DNA from 3 places in the Alkalihalobacillus sp. R86527 genome. Region 2 is predicted to be linked to each of the others. Evidence: riboswitches for the same ligand, from Rfam matches in the RefSeq annotation. Region 2 holds a riboswitch; each other region holds the start of a gene.
The links. A riboswitch is a leader RNA that binds a small molecule or an ion and turns the genes downstream of it on or off. The one in region 2 is predicted to bind lysine.
Positions count from the first base shown of each region.

Region 1: linked by a shared signal. The riboswitch ahead of SJY16_RS04515 (Na+/H+ antiporter NhaC family protein) and the one ahead of lysA (diaminopimelate decarboxylase) in region 2 are both predicted to bind lysine.
Region 3: linked by a shared signal. The riboswitch ahead of SJY16_RS06310 (aspartate kinase) and the one ahead of lysA (diaminopimelate decarboxylase) in region 2 are both predicted to bind lysine.

Region 1 is NZ_JAXHBW010000001.1:890,453-895,252, reverse strand. It holds gene SJY16_RS04530 (M23 family metallopeptidase) at 1-495, shown strand, start outside; gene SJY16_RS04525 (methionine/alanine import family NSS transporter small subunit) at 522-626, opposite strand; gene SJY16_RS04520 (sodium-dependent transporter) at 628-2,154, opposite strand; gene SJY16_RS04515 (Na+/H+ antiporter NhaC family protein) at 2,386-3,963, opposite strand; lysine riboswitch at 4,081-4,261, opposite strand; gene yunB (sporulation protein YunB) at 4,338-4,800, opposite strand, start outside.
Region 2 is NZ_JAXHBW010000001.1:1,649,758-1,654,557, forward strand. It holds gene spoVAD (stage V sporulation protein AD) at 12-1,025, shown strand; gene spoVAE (stage V sporulation protein AE) at 1,025-1,375, shown strand; gene spoVAEA (stage V sporulation protein SpoVABEA) at 1,380-1,964, shown strand; gene SJY16_RS08445 (spore germination protein) at 1,942-3,435, shown strand; lysine riboswitch at 3,482-3,666, shown strand; gene lysA (diaminopimelate decarboxylase) at 3,772-4,800, shown strand, end outside.
Region 3 is NZ_JAXHBW010000001.1:1,249,516-1,254,315, forward strand. It holds gene SJY16_RS06295 (FTR1 family iron permease) at 1-99, shown strand, start outside; gene SJY16_RS06300 (hypothetical protein) at 185-1,672, shown strand; gene uvrC (excinuclease ABC subunit UvrC) at 1,737-3,518, shown strand; lysine riboswitch at 3,598-3,786, shown strand; gene SJY16_RS06310 (aspartate kinase) at 3,933-4,800, shown strand, end outside.

The DNA.
Region 1 (4,800 bases), 760 kb from region 2:
TACAAAACATTCAATACATTAAAACTTGAAAAACACGCCTTCCCAGTACCACTTACTGCGAATTACAGCTATCGAAACACATGGGGGGATCGTCGCGGTTGGGGTGGCCTTCGAATTCATGAAGGAACAGATATTTTTGCTTCATACGGGGTACCAGTGAAAGCAACAAGTTACGGAACGGTTGAAACAAAAGGATGGAATCGCTACGGCGGTTGGAGAATCGGAATTCGGGATATCAATGGGAACTACCACTACTATGCACATTTAAATGGTTTTGAAAAAGGAATCGATAAAGGAAGTATTGTTCAACCAGAACAGGTTATCGGATATGTGGGCAGCTCCGGATACGGACCGAAAGGCACTGCAGGAAAGTTCCCTCCTCACCTTCATTATGGAATCTATAAAGATAACGGGAAAACGGAATGGTCCTACGACCCTTATCCTTCATTACGCCTATGGGAAAGACAAGAGCGTATAAATAAAAAGAAGAACTAACGGAATTCCGTTAGTTCTTCTTTGGGTTATTGTTTCTTAGCGACTCTTACAGCGTTTAGGATACTTGCTGTAAGTCCACCCCATATAATGACGATGCCAACAATCATCATGAAAATTGCGCTTCCACCCATGTTAACTTACCTCCTTATACTTTTCCTGTTCTACTTTTGCATCCCATTTCTTTACGCTGAATAGGATACCAACAAGAAGAGCAAATCCAGCTACGAACCATCCACTATAAAGGATAAAGCCATCTGTGTATCCACCATAGTTTCCAGTTGGGGTGTCGAATTCTTTATAGAGGTTCGTTTTGAAAAGGTCGAACATCATATAGCCGAGCACCAGTGGAGTTATTACACCAAGACATGCTTTCCACCAGTAGTTTAGCGGAATATCAGAAATTCCATTCGCATGATTTTCAAGGTCTGTAAGCTGACGTAGGAACCATGCTACCACGACTACTTCGACTAGCCCTACAAATGCGATACCGAATTGGTTAATGAAATAATCTGCTGCATCGAGGAAGAACAATCCACCTTGCGTGGCGAATAAGATCGAGATAATTGATGCAACCCCACCACCAAAGAGTACAGCTTTCGTTCTAGAAATACCAAACTTCTCTGAAATACCTGCAACGTACGTTTCTGAGATTGAAATTAATGAAGACAATCCAGCAAGTACGAGTGATGCGAAGAATAGGAATCCAAACAAACCATTCAGCGCTGGGAACTCATTGATGATCTGTGGGAATACGACGAAAGCTAGTCCTACTCCACCACTTACAACTTCATCAACACTAACACCTTGTTGAGTAGCCATAAATCCAAGTGCAGAGAAGACCCCGATACCAGCTAAAAGTTCGAATGACGAGTTACCAAAGCCGGTAATAAATGCGTTGTTCGTAATATCAGATTTCTTCGGAAGATAGCTAGAATACGTAATCATAATAGCAAAAGCAATCGATAAACTGAAGAAAATCTGACCATATGCTGCTACCCATACGCTTCCTGACATAATCGTATCGAAGTTAGGTGTGAAGAATGCACTTAAGCCTTCACCAGCACCTGGAAGAGTGACAGCTCTTATAACGATAATAAGGAAAAGCACGATCAATGTAGGAATAAAGATTTTGTTCGCACGCTCGATTCCTTTCTTAACACCCGCAAGAAGGACACCAAGTGTAATGACCCATACAGCAATAAGAGGAATGAATACTCCTGGTACAAGACTGCCCGTTTGTCCAGGATCTACTGTTAGCTTGAGATAATCATTGAATAAGAAACCTTCAGTATCTGATCCCCAGCTTAGATTGAATGCGAAGTAACTATAGGAAATCGCCCAACCTATAATAACTGCATAGTACGTAGATATTACAAATGCTACGATAACACCCCACCAACCGAGCCACTCTGTTTTCTTATTCATTCTGAAGAATGAAAGCGGAGCAGAACCTCTGAACTTATGGCCAAGTGTGAATTCTAAAATAAGAATTGGAATACCTGCTGTTATTAGTGCAAATAAATATGGTATAAAAAATGCCCCTCCACCGTTGTCATATGCAACAGCTGGAAATCTCCAAATATTACCTAGTCCGATTGCAGAACCAACAGCTGCTAGAATAAATCCAGCTCTTGTCCCCCACTGTGCTCGTTTTTCCACATGCATTACCCCCTTAGACGTTATAACCTTCTCCCCATATTCCCCCTTCCAGAAAAAGGTTTAGACTTTTAAATAAATTCTGATTATTTTGTTTATAGTATATCTAGTACTATTGGCCATGTCAAAGTAATCTTTTTAATATTTTGTAAAATAACGTTGAAAATTAGATAAAAACGCACCTTTTTTGTAGCATGGCATTAAAAAAACAGGAGGATGGTCCCCCCTGTTTAATTAATCATTAACGGCATCAACCGTACGATTTTCATATTTTGATTTAAGGTAGTAAACAACAACTGCGAACACAACTGCTGTGGCAAGTAACCCAATGACTGAGCTGCCTGTAAACCCTAGAACAAGATAACCGACGAGCGCTATTCCAGCTACAATCATTGCGTAAGGTAGCTGCGTTAACACGTGGTCAATATGATGGCTTCCTGCCCCTGTAGACGATAGGATCGTAGTATCGGAAATCGGTGAACAATGATCCCCAAAAACCGCTCCTGCAAGTACAGCTGCAAGTACAGGAAGCATATATGTCGGATCTGTTGCTGCAGCAATTTCCCCTGCGATAGGAAGCATGATTCCGAATGTTCCCCACGATGTACCGGTCGCAAATGCCATTACCCCTGCTAATAAGAATAAAATTGCTGGAAGAAAACCAATCGCAATATGCTGATCAACTAGGCCAGCTAAATACTTACCTGTACCAAGCGTTCCAATGATTTCGATCAAGGTCCAAGCAAAGAAAAGGATATAAACTGCAGGAAGCATCGATTTGATACCTTCTACAATCCCTTTGCCAAAAACAGAACCTCCCATATTCTTTAAGAAGAAGAAAATGAGAGAAGTGCCTAAACCAATTAGGCCACCGTATAATAGTGAAGCTGCTACATCAGTATTTTCGAAGATCGTCAGTGGCGTTACTCCAGCATCTGTTCCACTCACCGCTTGAATACCTGTAACGACCATAAAGATAACCGTTCCTGCGATTAGCATGATAATCGGCCAAGCGAGATCTGCTACTTTTCCTTTTTCACTTTCTGGTAATCCTGTTGTTTCTCCTGGAACAGCACCTTTTGAAGGATCGAGTACTTCACCAGTTTTTTGAGCACGGTCCTCGTGAACCTTCATAGACTTCAAGTTAATATCAAAATAACTAACGAAGAATACCATCCCAAGTGCAAAGATTGCGTATAAGTTCATAGGAATCATTTTGATAAATGCTTCTAAAGCTCCAACACCAGCGATGCTGTGTGTAGTAAGAATGCCACCTATAATTGCAATAATATAAGCTCCCCAGCTTGAGATCGGAGAGATAATACACATTGGTGCAGCAGTTGAATCGATGATATAAGAAAGTTTTGCTCGTGATACTTGGTGCCTGTCCGTAATTGGACGACTCACATTCCCAACTGCTAGTGAATTAAAGTAGTCATCGATAAAGATAATAACTCCAAAGACTGCTGTTACTATTTGAGCGCCAGTACGTGTTTTCACTCGTTTCATCGCCCATTCACCAAACGCACGACTTCCGCCCGATATGGAAATGAATGCAGTCATCATTCCTAATAGTAATAAGAAGAAAATAATATACATATTCCACTTATTCAGTCCACCGCTTTCAGAATCAATAAAGATTCCCTTAACGATTGCATAAATCTCTTTCAATGAAGCCATGATACTCCAGTCATTAATCATTAACGCACCAAGGATGATCCCCACCCCTAGTGAAGGTAATACCTTCCTGGTTGCCACTACCATCAATAACGCGACGAGCGGCGGAATAATTGAATAAATCGTATTTTCCATATTCACCATCCTCTGTAAGTTATGGTTTACTACTTTTTTGGATAAACAAAAAACGGGCTATGACAGGATATGGTCCTATCATTGCCCGTTTCACCGATACAATGTCAAGTGTCCATCCCGATCAGTAGTTCTCCATTATAAGTGGGCCTCATAATGACAGTTCGACATTTATTCAATGTCGCCCCAACAAAAATAATGTGACGATTATTTTTGCTTCGGCAGACCTCCCTTTCGATGCTGATCATGGATGTCATTCTCCCAACATGTACTAATGAGTATCTGCTCCTCTACCTCATCGTATAAGATAAGGAACATTATTTAGTTCAATACAATTTGTTATTATATCTTAATTCAATGGGCTCTGCAATCGCAAATTATTCCATTCCTCCTATATCGATTGCAGGATCCGGTAAACCTGTTCCTGACCCATTGTTATAGAAATTCGGAACGTCTCCTTTTATGAAGGTTGCGATAACAGGGATATCCGTTGTAACAACATCTGAATCCGTTGCAAATGGAATAACGATTTTCACATGTACTTCGATATGAACGCGAATATCAACCCATGTGTTATTGATCCCTACCTGTCTGATATTGTGTTTAATATCAGACTTCACTTCTCCAATCGCAGTAAATCGAACTGGAACTTTGGGACCGAAGTTCGCAAGTAGCGTATTATTAAACGCTTGCCCGATTGGGATATTATGAATAATACCTTTATTTAATGGAACATCTTCATCTACTTGAAGTTCGACTCCATTTTCTTCTGCCCAGTAATCAATCGAGTTATCTTCGACGCTCTTTAAGAACTTTTGAACTTTATCTGTAGATTGAGCA
Region 2 (4,800 bases):
GAGAGAGTCTAATGAAAACTGGAAAACAAACGTGGGAATTTGCAAATGTATATTTACAGTCCGTAGGAACTGCTGTTGGACCGAAGGAAGCTGAAGGACCATTAGGAGACTATTTTGATGTAACTTATGACAACCTTCATTGTGATGAAGCTAATTGGGAATTAGCAGAACGAAAGCTTCTAGAAGATTCGATCTCTAACTGCTTGAGCAAAAAAGGTATCTCAAAGGAAGATGTAGATATCTATGTATCTGGAGATTTGTTAAACCAAATCGTAAGCGCAACTTATTCTGCTAGAACGTTACAAATTCCGTTTCTAGGTGTATTCGGAGCATGTTCAACTTCCATGGAATCACTGGCTGTAGCATCATCCTTAGTGGAGGGTGGATTTGCACGATATGCTGTTGCGGGAGTAAGCAGCCATAATGCAACAGCGGAGAGGCAATTTCGATACCCTACAGAATATGGTGGACAAAAACCTGGAACTGCTACCTCTACTGTTACAGGTGCTGGAGCAGCACTGATTGGAACTGAAGTTTCTGATATTAGAATTACATCAGCTACTGTAGGAAAAGTAGTCGATTGGGGAGTGAAAGATCCTTTTGATATGGGATCTGCGATGGCTCCCGCTGCGGCGGATACAATCGCCAGGCATTTTAAGGATTTAAATGTAACGCCTGATGAATACGATTTGATTGTTACTGGTGATTTATCTGCAGTGGGAGCCCCGATTGTTCGAGACTTGTTGTCAGAAGAGGGGTTTGACATAACAAATAACCACAACGATTGCGGATTGATGGTCTATCGTCCTGATCAAGAGGAAGTATTTGCAGGTGGCAGTGGGTGCGCATGTTCAGCGGTGGTCACATACGGCCATCTAGTCAATTTATTAGAAAAAGGACGATATAACAAAATTCTTGTTGTAGCAACTGGATGTCTTCACAGTCCGGTAATGGTGCAACAGAAGGAAAGTATGCCGGCCATTGCGCATGCTGTAGTGTTTGAAAGAACAGGAAGTGATCGATAATGGAGTATTTCATTGCATTTGCGGTAGGTGGCGCAATTTGTGTAGTAGGTCAGTTGTTGTTAGACATATTTAAGTTAACACCTGCTCATGTCATGTCCTCCTTCGTTGTTACTGGGGCAATATTAGATGGATTCGGAATTTATGACAAGCTAATCGAATTTGCTGGCGCAGGTGCTACTGTTCCAATCACAAGTTTTGGACATTCCTTACTTCATGGAGCGATGCAAAAAGGTGAAGAACACGGATTGATCGGTATAGGAATGGGGATTTTCCAACTAACATCAGCTGGTATTTCTTCTGCGATTGTATTCGGTTTTATTATTGCGATAATTTTCAAACCAAAGGGGTGAAATGATGAATAGAAAGCGGCGGGTTATATTTGTAACAGATGGCGATCTATATGCAAAACAGGCTATTGAAGCAGTAGCTTCAGAATTAGGCGGAAGGTGTATCAGTCAATCAGCTGGTAACCCTACCCCGCTTGCTGGATATGAAATTGTTTCACTTATATCAAAAACACCCCATGATCCTGTGTTTGTTATGTTTGATGACAGTGGATATCAAGGTGAGGGTTATGGGGAGCTCGCGATGCAATATGTAGCAGCTGATAAGAATATTGATGTGCTTGGAGCCATCGCAGTGGCTTCTAGAACACACTTTTCTGAATGGACGAAAGTAGATGTTTCGATTGATCGTTTTGGAGAGCTTACCCATTATGGTGTAGACAAAAATGGCCTCCCTGATATGGAAGTTGGAAGAATAGATGGTGATACGGTTTCCATTCTTGATCAATTGAACCTCCCGATCGTGGTAGGGGTTGGTGATATTGGTAAAATGTCTGGATATGATGATCCAACAAAAGGATCACCTATAACAAGAAAAGCGGTTCAAATTCTTCTAGAAAGGAGTGGAGCAGATGCCATCAAAGACGAAAGATAAACAAAAAATCTTCAAAAAGTTAAAAGAAAACGAGAAATTTATGGAGAAGTCAATCGGTATTGGTGAAAGTTTTGACGTCGGTGTTCGCAAAATTAAGATCCTAAATAAAGACGTTAACTTTTACTACTGTACAGGACTTTGTGATACGTCCATCATTGTAGAAATTATGCGTGAGTTGATGTATACCGATGAACATCATAGGCTAACTGCTCAGTTTGAGAAAGTCATCCATAATCACTTGCCACATCAACAAGTTACAACAGTAGAGAACTTTGACGAAGTTGTAGATCAAGTGCTGTCAGGGTTAATAGCTGTGTTTATGGAAGGTGAAGAACAAGCCTATATTATCGATGTTCGAAAATATCCGGGTAGAACGCCACAAGAGCCAGATACTGAGAAGGTAATACGAGGCTCGAGAGATGGGTATACCGAAAACATTATTGAAAATACAGCGCTAACCCGTAGAAGAATTCGAGATGGTAAGCTACGTAATGTGATTTTACAAGTTGGCGAGCGATCAAAAACGGATATTTGCCTTACATATATAGAAGATGTAGCAAATCCTAATCTAGTTGAAATCGTAATGAAGAAGTTGAAGGAAATAAATATAGATGGATTACCGATGGCTGATAAAGCAGTAGAGGAATTCTTAGTACACCAAGCTGGTAATCCATTCCCATTGGTGAGGTATACAGAAAGGCCAGACGTAGCAGCTGCACATTTGTTAGAAGGACACGTGTTAATTATTGTTGATACTTCTCCAAGTGTTATCATTACACCTACTACATTTTTTCACCATGTACAGCATGCGGAGGAATATAGGGAGGCTCCAATAGCAGGCGCTTTTCTACGGTGGATACGGTTTGGTGGAATGCTTGCTGCATTATTACTATTGCCTCTATGGCTTCTGTTTGTTTACGAACCACAGCTTCTACCGAAAACAATTGATTTCATAGGACCAACTGATAAAACCAATGTGCCAATCTTTGTGCAAATTATACTAGCTGAGCTGGGTATCGAAACCTTAAGGATGGCCGCAATCCATACGCCTACTCCACTATCTACGGCTATGGGACTAATAGCTGCTGTCTTGATTGGACAAATTGCGATCGATGTAGGTCTATTTGTGCCAGAAGTGATCCTCTATGTTTCGATAGCGGCGATTGGGTCATATGCTACTCCAAGTTATGAACTTGCTATAGCGAATAAATTGATCCGGCTACTTTTACTATTCCTGGTTTTCTTCTTCCGAGTCCCTGGCTATATGATGGGCGTAACGTTAACGATATTATTTTTAATTAGCTTACGACCATTGAATACTCCATATTTGTGGCCGTTTGTTCCATTTAATGCGAAAGCGTTCGTGCAGATCTTAATAAGGGTTTCTGTGCCGTTAACGAAACTTAGACCAAGCATTACTCAGCCTCAAAATAAGAAAAAGCAAGAGGACGGACCACTTGCCGAATCTTAAAAAGTGTGATAATTTATTTTTTAATAGAATAGACCTCATTGAACGTAATGGGGATAGAGGCGCAATGCGAATGAGTACGATATCTGAGCATATAATGGATTTGCGAAGACGGTATCTGAAAGGTCAAATTGCCGAAGTGGGGGAAGGACCATCCTTTTACTGCTGGGCTGTAGTTGAATAAGCTGCAGACTGTCACTGTTAACGATACTGCAGTGGTGAGCTAATCCAACTCGTGGGGATACGGAGCAAAACAGCCAATGTATCTATAAGTTGGCTGTTTGTTTTTTTTATGTAGTGGGAGCTCGCTTACTGAATAAAGCGAGAGGGGAGAATTACGTGCACTTATTCGGCACAGCAGCAATTTCAGAGAATGGACATTATACAATCGGAGGAGTCGACACGTTTCAACTAGCGAAAACATACGGAACAGCGTTATACGTGTACGATGTGGCGCTGATTCGGGAGAAAGCGAGAGCATTTAAAGAGGCTTTTGAGAAAAAACAATTAAAGTATCAGGTTGCATACGCGAGTAAAGCATTTTCATGTATTGCCATCATCCAGCTTGCTGAAGAAGAAGGGTTAAGTCTCGATGTAGTCTCAGGAGGCGAACTCTATACTGCACTACAAGCAGGATTTCCGGTAGAGCGCATCCATTTTCACGGTAACAACAAAAGTGAATCAGAAATAAGAATGGCTCTAAAAGCGGGAATTGGATGTTTTGTAGTTGATAACTTTTACGAACTCTCTTTACTCGAGCAGTTGGCGTTTGAAGAGGGTGTTTCAACAAATGTATTGCTTCGAATCACTCCAGGTATCGAGGCTCACACGCATGACTATATATTAACTGGTCAGGAAGATTCAAAGTTCGGCTTCGACTTACAAAGTGGTCAGGTAGAACAGGCGATCGAGACCACTTTGAAAATGGGAAATATTCATCTTCTAGGCCTTCATTGTCATATAGGTTCACAAATTTTTGAAACCACTGGGTTTGTAATGGCGATCGAAAAAATTTATAGTTATCTTCATAAATGGTATGAAGATTTTGGATATGAGCCACAGGTACTTAATTTAGGTGGTGGATTTGGAATTCGCTATAATAGTTCGGATCAACCTATCCCTCCTTCTGAATATATCGATGCTATGACGAGTGCCGTTAGTAAGCAGCTTGAACATAGTACAATGGCGATGCCGGAAATTTGGATCGAACCAGGCCGATCTCTAGTAGGTGAAGCTGGGTCGACGTTATATACCGTAGGTTCTCATAAAAATGTTCCTGAATTACGAAATTACCTTGCTGTAGATGGAGGGATGAATGATAACCTTCGCCCAGCACTTTATAAAGCGAAATATGAAGCGTCTATTGTC
Region 3 (4,800 bases), 400 kb from region 2:
GTAAATACGAACAATGAACCAAAGAAGAAAGCGGTAAAGGAAGAAAAACAAGCTGTTTTTAAATCTACGAATAAAATGAATGAATCAGCAGTGAAATGAATTTATCAGTACAAGGCGATTAGTCGCCTTGTATTTTTTGTAGTTACACTTCTTGAACGATGTGGAAAACAAAGGATGATGTAGAGTGAAGGGTAGAAGAGATCGTATTGATATCAATTACTATTTCAAAGGAATAGTATTAGTGATTTCATTGCTTTGTATGGTTCTAATTGTTGGGTGGAGGGCGGTATATGCGTTGGACATGCCCAGATCGTGGGATCAAGTTGATTTTTCTCTTGCTCTCTCAAGATTTGATCTTTTTTCGATGCAGCCTCATTTCCCAGGTTATCCCTACTTCATTCTAGGTGGTATGCTTTTAAACAATTGGATTGAGAACCCGTCTATTGCATTGTCATTTGTGAATTCTATACTCTTGTTTTCTGCAATGTACCCTCTTTATTCAATCAGTAGGTCTGTTCTATCAAAAAGTTTAAGCGTGCTTACTGTTGCTGTTATCCAATCGATGGTATTCATGAATGTGATGACGATTCAGCCAATGAGTGAAGTTTCCGCTCTTTCGATCTTATGGTGGTATATTTGGAGTCTGAAAGTAGCGTTTTATAAGAAGGACTCCAGGCTTATTGTTTTATTACCGTCCTTTTTATTAAGTGTATTGTTCGGAATCAGGTTGTCGTACCTCCCATTTGGAGTAGGACTTCTTTTGCTCCTTGTCGAAAGGAAAAGGCAATACCTCTACAAGAAGAAATATCTTGCCTTTATAGGGGGGCAATTTGCTCTTGCAATCTTATTTCAACTCATTTGGGTTGGTGGTCTTGCTGCATCAGAAGGAGGAGTAGCTGCATTTCTTCAACTAGCAGTAGGATTTTCAGCGGGGCATTTTCAAGAATGGGGAGGTACTGTCGTTTCCGGTGCAGCTTCACCCATTTGGAATCGATTCATTGAACTTATTGGATATAACATAGGATGGACAGGATTGTCTGGTCAATACGGACTGATTCTTTTTTTAATTTTGATTATTATGGCATACGCTACCTTACGATTATTTAGTAGAAAAGGGTCTTGGTTTGTCTGGACATACTTTCTCATGTTTGTATGCTATTTCTTTTGGGCGCTTTTCGCTCAAAATATAGAGAAGCCGAGACACATTTTGCCGTTACCGAGTATGTTGCTATTTGTTTGTCTGTTATCCTTTATGAGTTTAAGAAAGGTTCATTTAAAAGTAGGAATTGTAATAGTTCTCTTGCTTTCACAAACGGTCGGAACCTACTACATGATGGAAGAAGGAGAAAAACCTGCTGCTGTGCATAAATTAATAGGGTATTTGTCTACTATAGAGGAACCGATTATGGTATATACGTGGGAAGAAACGCGAGTTATGGAATATACAAACGTTTCCTTTAATCATGACCGTGTTTATACTTATGCTACCTTTTTATCGGAACTACCTTATTATGAAGGTCGTAGGATCTTTCTAACTGATGAAGTCGTTAATGGATTCTCAAAACAAGGGGTCCCTATAAACGGATCGATCCAAAAAGTGAAACCATTTTATTCAAATCGTATGTATGATCCTGTTTATCATAAGATCGTATTGTACGAGTATAAACCATAGTATGTGATACAATTGAAGGGGAACATAGATACCCCTTTAAGAGTATAAAGAGAGGAGAGGCAGCATGCAGGAACATTTGAAAAATAAATTAGCTGTCCTTCCAGATCAACCTGGTTGTTATTTAATGAAGGATCGCCAGGGAACAATCATTTATGTTGGGAAGGCAAAAGTATTAAAGAATCGAGTGCGTTCTTATTTTTCAGGAGCACATGACGGTAAAACACAGAGGCTTGTGGGTGAAATTCGCGATTTCGAGTATATCGTTACTTCAACAGATTTAGAAGCACTTATCCTCGAACTCAATTTGATAAAGAAACATGATCCTAAGTATAATGTGATGCTTAAAGACGATAAAAGTTATCCATATATAAAAATAACGGCTGAAGAACAGCCTCGACTAATTACTACTAGGAAGATAAAGAAAGATAAGGGTAAGTACTTTGGACCATACCCTAACGCTTATGCTGCGAGCGCAACAAAGAAGCTATTAGACCGTATTTATCCCTTGCGCAAGTGCAGAAAGATGCCAGATCGTGTATGTTTGTATTATCATATTGGGCAATGTCTTGCTCCTTGTGTTAAGGAAGTTACGAAAGAGCAAAACAAGGAAATGATTGAAGGAATAACAAGGTTTTTGAATGGTGGCCATCAAGAAGTTAAACAGGACCTAGAACGTAAGATGGTAACCGCTTCAGAAAACCTTGATTTTGAACGTGCGAAAGAATACCGAGATCTTATGTTCCATATCGAAAAGGTGATGGAAGCGCAAACGATTCAAACGAATGATGGTCTCGACCGTGATATATTTGGATATAGCTTCGATAAAGGCTGGATGTGTGTGCAGGTCTTTTTCGTGCGGCAGGGGAAACTAATCGAACGGGATGTATCCTTATTTCCATTTTACAATGAACCGGAGGAAGATTTCTTAACATACTTAGGTCAGTTCTATCTGCAAAAGAACCATCCAAAGCCAAAAGAAATCCTATTACCGAATAATATAAACGCTGAAATAGCTGAAGAACTTCTTCACGTTTCAGTACATCAACCAAAAAGAGGAAAGAAAAAAGAGCTAGTCGAGTTAACGATCAAAAATGCGACCATCGCTCTCAATGAGAAGTTTTCCCTTATAGAGCGAGATGAGAAGAGGACGATCGATGCGGTTGAAAACCTTGGAGAGCAGTTAGGTATTCACGCCCCTCTTCGCATAGAAGCATTCGATAACTCGAATATCCAAGGAACGAATCCAGTTTCAGCAATGGTAGTGTTTCTAGACGGTAAACCTAAGAAGAATGAATACCGAAAGTACAAGATCAAAACGGTAGAAGGACCAAACGATGTTGGTTCGATGAAAGAAGTCGTAAGAAGAAGATATACGAGGTTGCTTAAGGAGGATGGCCCTTTACCGGATTTAATTATTATTGATGGTGGTATAGCCCAAATCCAAGCTTCAAAAGATGTATTAGAAAATGAACTTGGACTGGATATCCCTGTTTGTTCTTTAACGAAAGACGAAAAGCACCGTACTTCGCATCTTTTGATAGGAGATCCTCCTGAGGACGTGTACCTTCCTAGAAACAGCCAGGAGTTTTATCTACTACAGCGCATACAAGATGAAGTCCATCGTTTTGCGATTTCATTTCATCGTCAGCTTCGAGGTAAATCGATGTTGAAATCAAGCCTAGACGAGGTTCCTGGCATCGGCCAAAAGCGTAAGAAGAAGCTTTTAAATCACTTTGGTTCTATAAAAAAAATGAAAGAAGCAGATGTGGAGGGTTTACTAGAAGCAGGATTACCGAAGAATGTTGCTGAAGAATTAATGGCGCGATTTAAACAAAAAGAAAATTAATTCACAAATTGTATTGCGGCATATCATATAGTTCGTTATAATAGTGAAAATTTAATAGTTCCACACTTCGATAAATTGAAGTGATGGTAGAGGCGCAAAAACCATCAGTAAACTCAAGCGAGAGTGATAAGACTCGTAGACGTGAGTTGAAAGGGGAATTTGCCGAAGCGATAAGGTGCTTATTCACCTTAAGCTGGATCTGTATTGAAGAAATGCAGAGCTGTCATTCAATGCCTTCCCGGGGATTGAATGGAGGACTATCTCACACAGGGACGTTTTCTTGAATGCTTTATGAAAACAACAGTGAGGTTTTTCTCATTGTTGTTTTTTTGTATATTTAGGACCTTTCGTAACCTATTCAAGAAGCTATTTGTGAATGAGAAATACAGTTATAGAGTGGAAAGGATGGAGAGAGTGGGACTTCGAGTAATGAAATTTGGCGGAACATCTGTCGGAGATGTAGAAAAAGTGAAAAACGTAGCATCTAGGCTTGCAGAAGCAGTGGATGCAGGAGATGAAGTTGTAGCAGTCGTATCCGCTATGGGGAAAACCACCGACGAACTAGTGGGGTTATCGAAAAGTATCACAACAAAGCCTTCCCCAAGAGAACTAGATATGTTGCTAACAACAGGGGAACAAGTAACAACTGCTCTTCTTGCTATGGCGCTTCAAGAGAATGGGTACGACGCAATCTCACTTACGGGCTGGCAAGCAGGATTAAAGACAGAATCCGTACATGGAAACGCTAGAATTTTGGACATTGATGCGAAAAGAATGAATCAACATCTTGCAGAAGGAAAAATCGTTATCGTTGCTGGATTCCAGGGGCTATCTGAAACAGATGACATCGCAACATTGGGTAGGGGAGGATCTGATACGACTGCTGTTGCGATTGGAGCTGCACTTAAAGCAGACAAATGTGAGATCTATACTGATGTAGATGGAGTCTATACGACGGACCCAAGATACGTAAAAGGTGCCCGTAAATTGGCTACGATATCATATGATGAAATGCTTGAATTAGCTAACCTCGGTGCGGGAGTCCTTCATCCGAGAGCGGTGGAATTCGCGAAGAATTTCAATATACCACTTGAAGTACGTTCGAGTTTTACAAATGACACAGGAACCATTATTGAGGAGGTCGCATCAATGGAACAGAATTTGGTAGTGAGAGGACTTGCATTTGAAAGCAATGTCACGAAAATAACGATATCAGGTCTTCCAAATGAGATTACAACACTTCCTTCATTATTTTCTTCACTAGCATCTAATGGAATAAATG